DNA from 3 places in the Catenulispora sp. MAP12-49 genome. Region 3 is predicted to be linked to each of the others. Evidence: riboswitches for the same ligand, from Rfam matches in the RefSeq annotation. Region 3 holds a riboswitch; each other region holds the start of a gene.
The links. Region 3 has a riboswitch for cyclic di-AMP ahead of ABIA35_RS31195 (M23 family metallopeptidase). Riboswitches for the same ligand answer to the same signal wherever they lie in the genome.
Positions count from the first base shown of each region.

Region 1 (4,398 bases), on a different contig from region 3:
GTCGATGCCCAGGCGGCCGGCGGTGTCGACGATGACCACGTCGTGCAGCTTGGTCTTGGCGAACTCGATCGAGTCCTGGGCGACCTTGACCGGGTTCCCGACGCCGTTGCCGGGCTCGGGGGCGAACACCGGCACGCCGGCGCGCTCGCCGACCACCTGCAGCTGGGTGACCGCGTTGGGCCGCTGCAGGTCGGCGGCGACCAGGATCGGGGTGTGGCCCTCGGACTTCAGCCAGCGGGCCAGCTTGCCGGCCAGCGTGGTCTTACCGGCGCCCTGCAGACCGGCGAGCATGATCACGGTCGGCGGGTTCTTGGCGAACCGCAGCCGCCGGGTCTCGCCGCCCAGGATCTCGACGAGCTCCTCGTTGACGATCTTGACGATCTGCTGGGCCGGGTTCAGCGCCTTGGAGACCTCGGCGCCCTCGGCGCGCTCGCGCACCGCGGCGATGAAGGGCCGCACGGCCTGCAGCGAGACGTCGGCCTCCAGCAGCGCCTGGCGGATGGCCCGCAGGGTCTCGTCGATGTCCTGCTGCGAGAGCCGACCCTTGCCGCGCAGGTTCTTGAACGTCGTGGCCAAACGATCGGACAGCGTGTCGAACACGTCGTATTCATCCTTCGCGCGGAAATCAACAGATCGGGCGGATTAAAAAACCGCCGTAGTCCACCAGGGTAGCCGCTGACGTCGCCGGACCCGAGTGAAGGCGGTCTTTGTCAGAACGGTGCGCCACCATGGTGGCAACACGAGGTGAGGGAGAACAACACAGTGACTCTGGTCAACAAGTACGCGGGGACGTGCGCCGCGTGCAAGGGTCGGGTGGAAGCCGAGGCCGGTACGCGCGCCAACGTGGACGGTGCGTGGCTGACCTATCACCATGAGTGCGCCCCGGCCTGGGAGCCTCAGGCCCGGGTACAGGGTCAGCCGACACAGACCGGTCAGCCAACACAGACCGAGGCCCCGGCCGCCGTCCCGCCGCAGCGCGGGTCGCACGACGGCTGGCACCGGCGCCGGCTGGCCGGCTTCGACACCGAGACCACCGGCCGCGACCCCAGGACCGTGCGCATCGTCTCGGCGGCCATCGTCACCTCCGACGGTACCGAGAAGACCTTCCTCATCGACCCCGGTGTCGAGATCCCCGCCGAGGCCACCGCGATCCACGGCATCACCACCGCGCACGCCCGCGAGCACGGCACCGCGCCGCGCCGGACGCTGGACGAGATCGCCGACGCGCTGGCCGCCGAGCTGCGCGCGGGCACGCCGCTGGTGGTGTTCAACGCCCCCTACGACCTGACGCTGCTGGAGGCCGAGCTGGCCCGCAACGGCCTGACCCCGCTGGCCTCGCGCGCCCCGGTGGCCCCGGTGATCGACCCGCTGGTCATCGACCGGCAGATGGACAAGTTCCGCAAGGGCGCGCGCACGCTGGAGGCGCAGTGCCAGTTCTACGGCGTGACCATCACCCGCGCGCACGACGCGGCCGCCGACGCGCTGGCCGCGATGAACCTGGCGCAGGTGATCGGCGCCAGCTACCCGGCGGTGGGGACGCTGGACGCGGTGCGGCTGCACGAGGCACAGGCGCGCTGGAAGGCCGAGCAGGAGGCGGACCGGGCGGCGTTCCGCGAGCGGCGCGGGGAGAAGTCGTACGCCGAGCCGGAGTGGCCGACCCGGCCGCTGGCCACCTCGGCGTGACGCGGAACACACCGACTATAGGTGTGGCACAGGTGTGGCATAGGTCATAGGTGTGGAGACGAACGGCGGGCGACCCGGAGCACGGGCTGCCCGCCGTTGTCGTCTAAACAGGCCACTGACATTCGCCGCACAGCGCCGCGGCGATCTCGCCGGGCCGGAACGCCGGGGTCGGCGAAACGCCGGACCAGCAGGCACTCTTGCAGTACTTTCGCGCGTTGAACCCATGATCCAGGTCGATGATGCCGACAACACGTCGGGAAGAACCACGTGATCTCCCCTGCGTGAAACCGGACAGCTCTGACTGAATCAGGACCACTAAACGCCCTGGAAAGTAAAATCCTGGTATAGCGTCCTGGGCCGATCCCTTTTGTCGTTCGGGGTCTCGCTAGGGTTACGGCCGGACACTCGTATCCACGCCGCCCAACCTGGACGGTGGCGGGAGTTCACGCCGAATCCGGCGAAGCGCGACCCGCCGTTTCCACGGGCACCCACACAGCCCGCTGGCGAAGCGCCGATCTGGAACCGGGGACCCACAAGTCCCACCGGCCCGCATCCACTGGGGCCAAGGGGTGAATCGGTCCGCTGCGTACCCCCGCGCGGCGGCCTGTAGGGCACGCTTCTCAGCCCGAACCCGACAGCTAACCCGGTAGGCGGCAGGGAGAGAAGGAGAGTCGCCCTAGTGGCGTCCCACAAAACCGTGACAACTCACCGCGCGTCCAAGAAGACGATCACCGCCCCCCGTACCGCGGTGACGCTGGCGACCGCCACGGTCGGTTCCATCGCTCTGGTCCCGGGTCTGGCCCACGCGGACCCGACGCCGGGCCTGAACGACGTCAAGAACCAGGTCAACAACCTCCACCAGCAGGCCGAGCAGGCCTCGGAGGCGTACGACCAGGCGGCCACCAACCTGGCCACGCTGCAGAACAAGGTCAACCAGATCCAGGCCCGCATCACCGCGGAGCAGTCGCAGCTGACCAACGCGCAGTCCTCGCTGGGCAGCCTGGCCGCCGCGCAGTATCGCGCCGGCGGCGTGGACGACTCCCTGCAGCTGATGCTGTCGGCCTCCCCGGACAACTTCCTGCAGCAGGCCACCGCGAACTCCGAGGTGTCCACCCGCTCGGCCGCCTCGATGCAGACCGCGCAGGAGATCAAGCGCCAGCTGGACCAGGACAAGTCCGAGGCCTCCTCGGACCTGCAGCAGCTGCAGAAGACCCGCGACGAGATGGCCCAGAACAAGGCCGACATCGACGCCAAGGAGAAGGCCGCGCAGGCCCTGCTGGACTCGCTGACGCCGACCCAGCGCACCCAGTACGTCCAGCAGCAGACCCAGGCCAACCAGCAGAACGTCAAGACGCCGGCCAACCTGCCGCCGGCGCCGAACGCCCGCGCGGCGATAGCCGTCGCCTTCGCCAAGGCGCAGCTGGGCAAGCCCTACGTCTACGGCGCCGACGGCCCGAGCAGCTTCGACTGCTCCGGCCTGACGATGGCCGCCTGGGGCGCCGCCGGGGTGTCGATGTCGCACTCCTCCTCGGCGCAGGCCTATGAGTTCCCCCAGGTGAGCGAGGCCAACATCGCCGTCGGCGACCTGGTGATCTACTACGGCAGCCTGCACCACGTCGGGATATACGTGGGCGGGGGCATGATCATCCACGCCGCGATGCCGGGCACGGTGATCCAGTACGCCCCGCTCCACTCGATGCCTGTGGCGATGATCGTGCGGCCGTAGTATCGTGCCGAGCCAGCCGCGGGGCGCCGACGTCACGTCGGCGCCCTTCGACGTTGTCAGGGGGACGGAATGTCAGAGTACGAAATCGGCCGGGAGGCCGAGGAGTTCCAGGAGCCGGTGAGCGCCGGGGAGCCGACGCGGGACGCCGCCGAATCGTCCGACGCCGCCGACATCTCCCAAGCCGCCGACGGAGCCGACGGAGCCGACGGAGCCGACGAACCGGCGGACGAGCCGATCGACGAGCCGGTCGAGGAATACGCCGAGCCCTACGCCGACCCGCAGGAGTGGATCAGCGGCCTGGTCGCGAAACTGGAGCGTGCCGAGCAGGGCATCGGCTCGGGGCCGCGCGACGCGCTGATGGCGCGGATCAAGCTGGCACAGGCCTATTCGGAGCTGGGCGACTCGGTGCAGGCCGCGCCGCTGGCGGTGGCGAACGTGGCGCAGGCCCGGCGGTTGTTCCCGTCGAGCGAGGGGATGCTGCGGCAGCTGCGGGAGTTCCGGGACGCCGCGTGCGAGGCCGCGGGCTGGACGGCCGCGATGATGCGCGAGTCGGACGAGGATCTGGACGCCGAGGATCTGGACGCCGAGGAACCCAGCGAGCTGGTGGCACGGCCGGACGCCGCGCAGGATTCCGCTCGGGAGCGGGTTCCCGCGCAAGCTGAAGCTGCCGCGGACCTCGCCGCGGAGCCGGAGCTGCCCGAGATCCCGCAGACGCCCGAGATCCCGCAGATGCCCGAGACCCCGGAGCTCCAGGAGATGCCGGAGATGCCGGCGCACAGGAGCCACCTCGGCGAGCCCGAACCGGTCGGCGCGGTGATCCACGAGTTCGTCCGCCGGGTGCCGGAGCCGGACGCGCTCCAGTGGGCCGCCGAGGTGCAGGCCGCGCTCACGCAGCCGGCCGAGCTGGCGATCCCGGCGCCGCCGGAGCCGGAGTACGCCGAGGAGGTCGAGCCCGCGCTCGCCTCGGCCGATCTGGCGGACCTGAGCGA
Region 1 is NZ_JBGCCP010000007.1:27,268-31,665, forward strand. Features, by position in the region: gene ffh (signal recognition particle protein) at 1-600, opposite strand, end outside; gene ABIA35_RS15610 (exonuclease domain-containing protein) at 763-1,683, shown strand; cyclic di-AMP (ydaO/yuaA leader) riboswitch at 2,183-2,351, shown strand; gene ABIA35_RS15615 (NlpC/P60 family protein) at 2,381-3,409, shown strand; gene ABIA35_RS15620 (hypothetical protein) at 3,479-4,398, shown strand, end outside.
Region 1: it holds a riboswitch for cyclic di-AMP, as region 3 does, so the genes downstream of both, ABIA35_RS15615 (NlpC/P60 family protein) here and ABIA35_RS31195 (M23 family metallopeptidase) in region 3, are expected to answer to the same signal.

Region 2 (4,398 bases), on a different contig from region 3:
CGGACAACGAGCTGATCATCGCTGGTTCTCGCGGACGGCGAGCCGCTTGATCACGACCTGGTCGAGCGTCAGAGCCGGTGGCGTCGACCGCGCGGTCTCGACCACGATTCGGCACGTGGAACCGGAGTATGGAGGCACGGGAAACGCCACCACTCATACACCACAGCTCTCGGATCAGACCCTATGACGGCCCGGTCGGCGGCCGAGGGCATCCCCCTCTGAAGATCGCAAAGACCCGCCCTGACCAGGCTTCCAAGAAATTGCGATCGGCGCCCGGCGACTACGGGTGGAAGCCCTGCGGGCTCCACACGATCAATCCAAATATAGCCTCTGACCTGCGCCTAAGCATTGATAAGATCATATGTGGAGCCAAGGGGACTCGAACCCCTAACCCCCTGCTTGCAAAGCAGGTGCGCTACCAATTGCGCCATGGCCCCGTTAGAGCGGTCCGCCTCCCGAACCCGGAAGGCGGACCGTGCCTCGGCTCTAGCTGCCGAGGAAGCCGGATGAGCGGTTCTCAGGCCGAAGGGACCGGGTCGGTCGCCTCGGTCCAGAGGTCCTGCTCCGACTTGTCGGACTGGACCTGCCGGTAGACCAGCAGACCGCCGATGGCAGCCACAGCGAGCAGAAGCAGTTTCTTCACGTGGCCACCTCCCTTCTGGTAGACGTCTGTGCCCCCGAGCTTAACAGCAGCGGGGCCTGTTAGGAGCTGTGAGCGGTACTACGCAAAAATGCGGAGCCGTTCCGCTCGTCGCGAGTACGGATGTCTACGCGCCCTGTCCAGACGCCGTCCAGACGCAGGCCAGGGGCGGTCCAGAGCCCGTCCGGGCTCCGGCGGAGCCCGGCCCGCTCCGGCGGCGCGCCGACGCGGACGCCTCGACGCGAAGGTGGCGTCCGGCCCGGCTCCGGGGAGAAAGACCAGGCCAGACGCCGTGCCCGGCGCGGCGCGCGGCAGTTCCTCCCGGACCCACACAGACCGGGACGAACCGCAGCGCGCCGAGCGCGGGCGGGTTCATAGCACCTCAGGGGCGCCTCAGTAGCGCCCGAGGGGCACCTCAGGGCCGCGCGTACGACACCAGCGGCATGGTGCTCACCGCGGCGATCTCGACGTCCGTGCCCGGGTGCGGCGCGTGGATGACCAGGCCGTTGCCGATGTACAGGCCGACGTGGTCCACGTAGCTGCTGTTCCCGTAGAAGAACACCAGGTCGCCCGGCTGGGCCGAGGAGGCCGGGACGGCCGGCAGCCCCTGCATCTGCGCCGTGGCGGTGCGCGGGATCGACACGCCGGCCGCCTTCCAGGCCGCCTGGGTCAGTCCCGAGCAGTCGTAGCCGCCGGGGCCGGTCGCGCCGAAGATGTACGGCTTGCCTATCTGCGACTGGGCGAAGGCCACCGCCGCGGCGGCGCGGCCGGACACCGACGGGATCGACACCTTGGTCGAGCCGCTGGAGGAGGAGCCGGAGGAGGACGAGCTCGACGATGTCGAGTTCTGCGACGCCGCCTGGGCGGCCGCCACGGCCGCGGCGCGCTGCCGGGCCTGCTCGGCCTGCAGCGCGGCCCGCTGCTGCGCCTGGAGCGAGTTCAGCAGCGCCTGAGCCTTGGCCACGTCGCCGTCGTACTGCTTCTTGGTCGCCGCGGCGGCCTTGGTCTGCTGGTCCAGCAGCGCCATCTTCTCCGCCGCCTGCCGGGCCTTGGCCGCCAGGTCCGCCTTCTGCTGCGCCAGCAGGGTCAGGGTGTCGGCGTTGTTGGCCTGGACGCGGCCGACCGTCGCCGACATCTCCATCATCGTGGAGGGGTCGGCCTGCAGCATCACCTGCAGGGTCGGGTCCATGCCGCCGCTGCGGTACTGCTCGGCGGCCAGGCCGCCCAGGCGCGTGCGGGTCTGGTCCATGGTCGCCTGCTCGGCGGTGATCTGCCGGTTGATGCCGTCGACCTGCTGCTGCAGCTTCGCCTGGGCATCCTGGGCGGCGTTGTACGCCTCGTCTGCGGAGGCTTCCTGCTGGTAGAGCTTGTTCAGCTGGTCGTTGACCTGCGCGATGGTGGGCTGCGGGTCGGCGTTGGCGACGCTGGGCACCAGGACCATGGTCCCGGCCGCGGCCGCGCCGAGGGCCAGCTTCGTGTACTTCGGGGCACGCGGACGACGATGTCGGGCGGTGACACTCATGCGAGCTTCTTGGCTCCGTCTCCTCCTTGTCCGCCTACCGGGTTAGCTGACGGATTCGGACTGAAGAAGTAGCCCTACGGTGGCACGCGCACACCTGACGGCGAGTGCGCGCCGACCGATTCACCCCACTGGCGCCACCCTCGCTTAACCGCTCGGGCCGCGCCGACGAACCTGGTTCCCCGGCTCCGCGCGTGCGCGGATTCGGCGGTGCCCCGACGCCCGGAACCTGCTGGCCCGTTGGGAGCGGCGAAGCCCTGTGGACGTTAGTCACCGTCGGCCTGCCTAACAAGCGACAAGTCCATGATTCGTTCAGCGAACGCTTAGATACCGGCCACCCTTCGGGCAGGGACGGAAACGGGCTGTACATGAGAAAGATGGCCCAGACGCCCCCGTTTCGGGGGCGACCTGGGCCTGGGACACGGATGTCCGGTTAGCGGAAAAAGCGAATCCTGCGACGTTTGTTGCCCGCCGTTGTGACGTCGGTCTCAAACGCCCGTTCGCCCTTGGCGTCGCTGAACGACCGCACGTTGAGCATGGCGGCGTTCACGGGGTGTGCCTTGTCGTCGTCCGCAGGACTCTTCACGGACACCGGCGGCATGACGATCTCCACCGGTTCGCCGTTCATGTCCGGCAGGACCGCGCCGACGATGCGCACCTCCTGCGGATCCTTCGGACCCGACTTGGCGCCGGGGCCGTACAACAGGTTGCTGATCTCCAGCCAGGTCTGCTCGACGTGCGAGATGTAGTCCAGGCCGCGTCTGCCCAGCGGCGCGTCGCCCACGGCTTTGGCGTTGAACCGCCCGTAGCCCAGGATCCGGCCGAGCAGGTCCCGCTCCACCCGCATGTCGTTGACCTTGCCCAAGGGCAGCGCGTCGAACGACCGGGTGATCACCCCGTGGGTGTGCAGGATCCGCTTGTTGGTCACTATCAGGAGGTCCTGGTTCCACACTGCGAGGTTCCAGAACATATAGAGGAAGGCGATGCCGGCCACCGCCCACGCACCCAGGCGCAACTGGCCCGCGTCGGGTGAGGAGAAGATGTCGATGCCCATCGCGGCCACCGCCGCGGCGACCGCGATCAGCACCGGGATGATGATCGCGGCCAAATGGTGTCGTACCGCTATGACCAGACGCTCGCCCGGCACGAGGTACCGCTTGGCGCGGTCCTCGAGCTCGGGCCGGAGCAACATCCGGCCGTACAGCGGCGGTGATGAGTCGGACACGTCGGGATACCGTCTGCCCGATCAGCTCGTGACGAGGTTGTGGAATGTGTCACCGAGCGTCTTGCCGACGCTGGCGACCCAGTTCAAGGCCCCTTGGACCAGGTTCCCCGCCCCTGACGGGTTCTGGACCACGAAGTAGATCAAGAAGAGCACGATGCCCCACTGCACGGCCGGCTTGAGTTTCACGTCAGATCCCCTTCATCTGGACGGTCGAGGTGCCGCGCGACCGGAAGTCAGCATCATGCGAAGCGTTCCCGGTTCACTCCTACCTAACAGCTTCCCCACTGTGTCAAAGCCTAGCCGGGGCAACGGGTTTTGATGTGGTCCAGCGGCAAGGCTGGCGATAACGACTCAGTGGACTTCTGCGGCAGGAGGCACACAAAGGCAGCATTCCCCGGCTAGGTTGATCGCATGCAGATCGGTGTCTTGACCGAAACCGCCCCATTTGAGCGCCGCGTGGCACTCACCCCCGAATCCGCGGGACGCCTGATCACCGCCGGTCACAGCGTGTACGTCCAGTCCGGAGCCGGCGATGCCGCCACCGAGGGCGACGACGCGTACCGCGCCGCGGGCGTCATGATCGCGAAAAGCTCGGAAGAAATCTTGGGGAACATCGATCTCTTGACCGCTGTCGGACAGCTGGACCAGCAGACCGCGGCGAAGCTCAAGCCGGGCACCGCCGTGATCGGACTGTCGTCCCCGAAGGACGGCCGCGGCCCGGCCGGCGTCCTGGTCGACCGGCACGCCAGCTTCTTCGCGCTGGAACTGCTCCCCCGCATCACCCGCGCGCAGTCGATGGACGCGCTGTCCTCCCAGGCGATGGTGGCCGGATACCGCGCGGGCCTGATCGCCGCCGAACGGCTGCCGCGCTTCTTTCCGCTCTTGATGACCGCCGCCGGAACTGTTCCGCCGGCCCGCGTCGTGGTCCTGGGCGCCGGCGTGGCCGGGCTGCAGGCGATCGCCACGGCCAAGCGGCTCGGCGCGGTCGTGGAGGCCTACGACGTGCGCGCCGCC
Region 2 is NZ_JBGCCP010000062.1:517-4,914, forward strand. Features, by position in the region: tRNA gene ABIA35_RS47465 (tRNA-Ala) at 365-437, opposite strand; gene ABIA35_RS47470 (DLW-39 family protein) at 518-643, opposite strand; gene ABIA35_RS47475 (NlpC/P60 family protein) at 1,056-2,162, opposite strand; cyclic di-AMP (ydaO/yuaA leader) riboswitch at 2,180-2,379, opposite strand; gene ABIA35_RS47480 (PH domain-containing protein) at 2,593-3,384, opposite strand; gene ABIA35_RS47485 (hypothetical protein) at 3,406-3,570, opposite strand; gene ABIA35_RS47490 (NAD(P) transhydrogenase subunit alpha) at 3,796-4,398, shown strand, end outside.
Region 2: it holds a riboswitch for cyclic di-AMP, as region 3 does, so the genes downstream of both, ABIA35_RS47475 (NlpC/P60 family protein) here and ABIA35_RS31195 (M23 family metallopeptidase) in region 3, are expected to answer to the same signal.

Region 3 (4,398 bases):
GTGGGTGAGCGTGGCCAGGGTGTAGGCGCCGGCGGCCGCGGCGAGCACGCAGACGGGCCGCCAGTCCGATGCCACCCAGCCGTGGTCGAGCGAGACGTGCAGGAGTCGGCCGGTGATCCCGCCGACGGCCAGGCCGATCGCCGGGCTGAGCAGCAGGGCGCGCCAGAAGGTGTCGGCGACGCCCTGATGCGCGTAGGAGGTGCCGGGGATGGCGGCGAGGAAGAGCACGAAGAAGGGCAGTACCAGGCCGTCGTTCAGTCCGCTCTCCACGTTGAGCGTCTGACGGATCAGGCTCGGTACCCGCGGGTCGGAGATGGCGCTCTTGCCCAGTGCCGCGTCGGTGGGGGCCAGGATCGCGGCGACCAGGGCCAGCTCCCAAACGGTCAGGCCCGGTAGCAGCGGCCAGGCCAGCAGCCATCCGGCGCCGATGGTGAGCACCAGGCCGACCGAAAGCAGCCGCCCGGAGAGGGCACCGCCGCTGCGCAGATCCGCCGGGCGCACGGTCGTGGCGTCGGTGAACAGCACCAGGGTCAGGGCCGCTTCCACCAGGGTGCGCAGGGGCTCGGTGTCGGTCTGCACGCTGACCAGGTTCAGGCCGACGGGACCGATCGCGATGCCGGAGCCGACGAAGACCATGGCCGCGGACACCGGTGTCGTGGACAGCCGCCGGGAGGTGAGGGCGTAGGCGGCGGCGATCCCGGACACGGCGGCGGCTGTCCAGGTGCCGCTACTCACTGCCGTCCGCCGGGCGGTGACCTTCGGCCGGGGCTGCCGATCGAGATGGGTTGATCAAGTTCACGGGCGCCGTTTCCCAGGTTGCACTGCGTTGATCCGGTCCGCTCACTGTGCAGTACGTCGGGAAGCTTTGGCGGGAGCGACACGTGCGCAGTACAGATGGTGAGTGGGATCATTCGCGGTATGGCTCTATGGCGGATTCGCGCGGCACTGGAGGACGAGCCAGGCCGCCTGGCCGCGATCACCGCGGCGATCGCGGCCTGTGGCTGCAACGTGTTCGGCTTCAGCGTCCAGACGCATGAGGGCGGGCCGGTCGACGAGTTCTTCGTCAGCACCCCCGAGGAGATCGGCCGCTTCCGGCTGATCGAGACGGTCAGCAGGGCCGGCGGCACGCAGGTCACCGCCGTCCCGGCCGATCCGCACGACCTGGTCGACGCCCCGACCAAGGCGCTTCAGCTGGCCGCTGCCCTACTGGCCGCCCCGGACACCCTCCCCGAAATCATGGCCGACCTCCTCGGCGCCGATGACGCCTGGTGGGACGAGGGCACCGAAGGCGTCGCGGACTCGACGGTGCTCATCGTCCCGGTCCCCGACGGCCGCCGGGTCGCGGTGGTCCGGCAGGGCCTGCCGTTCACCATGACCGAGGCCGCGCGCGCCGGCGCCCTGGCGGCGCTCGGCCGCTGACGGGAGGAGACGCGCGCCGCGAGCGGCCGAGCCGGTGCGATCAGAGGGTGACGCCGTGCTCCCGCAGGTAGGTGACCGGGTTGATGTCAGAGCCGTAATACGGCGTCGTCCGCACCTCGAAGTGCAGGTGCGGGCCGGTGACGTGACCGGTCGCCCCGGACAGCCCGATCTGCTGGCCGGCCCGCACACCGGCGCCCGCGAAGACAGAGGCCTGTGACAGGTGGCCGTAGAGTGCGTACTTGCCGTCGTCGAGCTTGACCAGGACGTCGATGCCGTACGCCCCGTCCCAGCCGCTGCGCACGACGGTGCCGGCGCCGACCGAGCGGACGCCCGTGCCGACGGCCGCGGCCAGATCGACGCCGGTGTGGTGTCCGGCGGCCCAGGGGCCGGGGACTCCGTACGGCTCGGTGATCCGCAGAACGGCCAGCGGGGCGACGTCGCCGGAGGAGACCGGTGCCATGGTCGTGGCGGCGGCCGCCATGGCGGGCGTGGCGGCCGCGTACGCCGCGGCGTGTGCGCCGCTCGCCCCGACCACCGGCACAGCGATGGCGGCGACCCCGGCGACCAGACCGAACGTGGCACGGCGAGAAAGGCGTCGCCGCGGGGTGTGTCCGAGGGCAGACATGGGTTGTTCCTCTCTGACGCCTGCGAGGTGAGCTGTCGGGTTCGGGCGAGAGAGCCCGGCCGCCCGCGGCGGCTTCACCCCGAGCCGTTCCGGCGGAGCGGAACGGCGCCTTACCTGGGTCCCCCGCTCCTGCCGTTCCGTGAACTCGAAGGTGACCTCGGAGCCCGGCAGGATTCGGCGTTGGCGTCCGAGACGGCCGCCGGGCGATGGGCCGAGCGGTTGCTGAAGCAAAGCCCGGAATTGCCTGGCTGGCAAGCGTGACCGGAGCCGAACCCGCGGTATCGCCTCGGCGCACCACCATGTCGAACACCGTGCGCAATCAGAGGAACACGCAACACAACCGGTTCGACAACAGGGCACGCACGGCCACTCACCGGGCGGCGACCTTCTCGCGGGTCGTGCGGGCGCCGTGACAATGAGCGACCAAACGTGTCGAAGTCGGTGACATCCATCACAGAGGGGTCTGATCCGGTCAGGCAGTCCCGCGAAACTCAACTGGTCTGACCACTTGACCACTACACCAGAAGTCTGCGACGCTCGCGGAGTGAGCTCCTTCGCCCCGGTGGATCGCCGGTCCTTCTCCTCCGCCGTCTTCGAGCAGATCATCGGCCAGATCTTGGACGGCACGCTGGACCCGGGCTCGCCCCTGCCGTCCGAGCGCGTACTGACCTCGCAGCTCGGCGTCACCCGCCAAGTGGTCCGTGAGGCCCTGCAGCGGCTGGACCAGCTCGGGCTGGTGGAGATCCGGCACGGCGGCAGCACCCGGGTCCGGGACTACCGGTCCCACTCGGGCCTGGACCTGCTGCCCCGGCTGTTCCAGCGTCCCGACGGCGCGCTGGACCCGGAGGTCGTCCGCTCGGTGATGGAGATGCGGCAAGCCGTGGGCGCCGACGCCGCGGCCCTGTGCGCGACGCGGCTGGACGACACGTCCGAGCTGCGTCAGGCCGTCGCCGAGCTCGGCGACACCGACGGGGGCCGGGCTCTGGACACCCGGTTCTGGGACCTGGTCGTCGACGGGTCGGGCAACATCTGCTACCGGCTCTCTCTCAACGCCCTGCGTCAGGCCTACCAACCCGCCGCGGCGGTGGTGGCCCGCCTCCTGGCCGACGAACTGGCCGCGGTCCCCCGCTACCTGGCGGTGATCGCCGCGATCGACGACCGCGACCCGGAGCGCGCCCGCGCGGCCGCCTCGGAGCTGCTGGCGGTCGGAACCACCGCGATATCCCTGTTCCTGGAGGCATGATGTTCGACGCGACGACGCCCACCCGGACCGAGTTCACCGGCGCCGGCCTGACCCTGCGCCAGGCCGCCGGCCAGTTCGCCCGGCACCGCAACGCGCGCGTGCTGGGCGCCGGGACCGCCGCGGCCCTGGCCTCACGGCTGGCGCTGGGCCGCTGGACCCGGCGCGACGCCACCGCGGCGGCGGTGATCATCGGCGTCGAACCGTTCGTCGAGTGGATGGTCCACGTCCATGTCCTGCACCAGCGCCCGCGAGAGGTCGCCGGACGCACCGTCGACAGCCTTCTGGCACGCTCCCACCGCGAGCACCACCGCGACCCCCGCGACCCGGAGCTGGTGTTCATCCCCCGGCAGACGCTGATCCCGGCGATCGCCGCACTGGCCGCCGCCAACCTCGCCGGGGCGCGTGCCGTCCGGCCCGCGCTCACCGGGTTCGCGACCGCCGTGGCCTCGCTCGGCGCCTACGAGTGGACCCACTTCCTGATCCACTCCGCGTACCGCCCGAAGACCGCGCTGTACCGGACGATCCGCAGGACTCACCAGCTGCACCACTTCCGGAACGAGAAGTACTGGTTCGGGATCATCACCCCGGTCTCGGACAAGGTGCTGAACACCTATCCGGACAAGGACGAGGTGCCCGCGTCGAAGACGGCCAAGACGTTGGGTGTGAGCGCTTAGCGGCGGGGACCGCACACCACGCGCGCTCAGCGGACCAGCTCGCTCAGCAGGCCTGTCAGGATCCTGATTCCGTGCTCGAGCCGCCGGAAGTACGTCGCCCGGCTGAGGTGCACTTGGCGCGCGATCGCGTCGTGGCCGTTGTTCCGGCGCAGGTAGTACGCGGCCAGGACGCGGCCGGCCTCGGCGTCGGGCGTCGACTCGGCGGCGGCCAGCTGCTCGATCGTGGTGCGCAGGAAGGCGGACAGCGCCTGCGGGGTGTCCAGGCCGGGCAGGGCAAGCAGCGCGCTGCCGGCCAGTGCGGCCGGTGAGCGGACCGAGGCCAGGGCGCGCCGGACCGCTGTGGTGAACGGGTCGTCGGTGCGGGCGGCGGCGCCGCGCTGCATGGTGCGCAGCCAGCGGTCCAGGCGCGCGCCGGTGAGATCGAGGTCGAACACGGC
Region 3 is NZ_JBGCCP010000020.1:102,694-107,091, reverse strand. Features, by position in the region: gene ABIA35_RS31205 (cation:proton antiporter) at 1-735, opposite strand, end outside; gene ABIA35_RS31200 (hypothetical protein) at 919-1,419, shown strand; gene ABIA35_RS31195 (M23 family metallopeptidase) at 1,460-2,044, opposite strand; cyclic di-AMP (ydaO/yuaA leader) riboswitch at 2,049-2,234, opposite strand; gene ABIA35_RS31190 (FadR/GntR family transcriptional regulator) at 2,589-3,287, shown strand; gene ABIA35_RS31185 (sterol desaturase family protein) at 3,284-3,961, shown strand; gene ABIA35_RS31180 (hypothetical protein) at 3,988-4,398, opposite strand, start outside.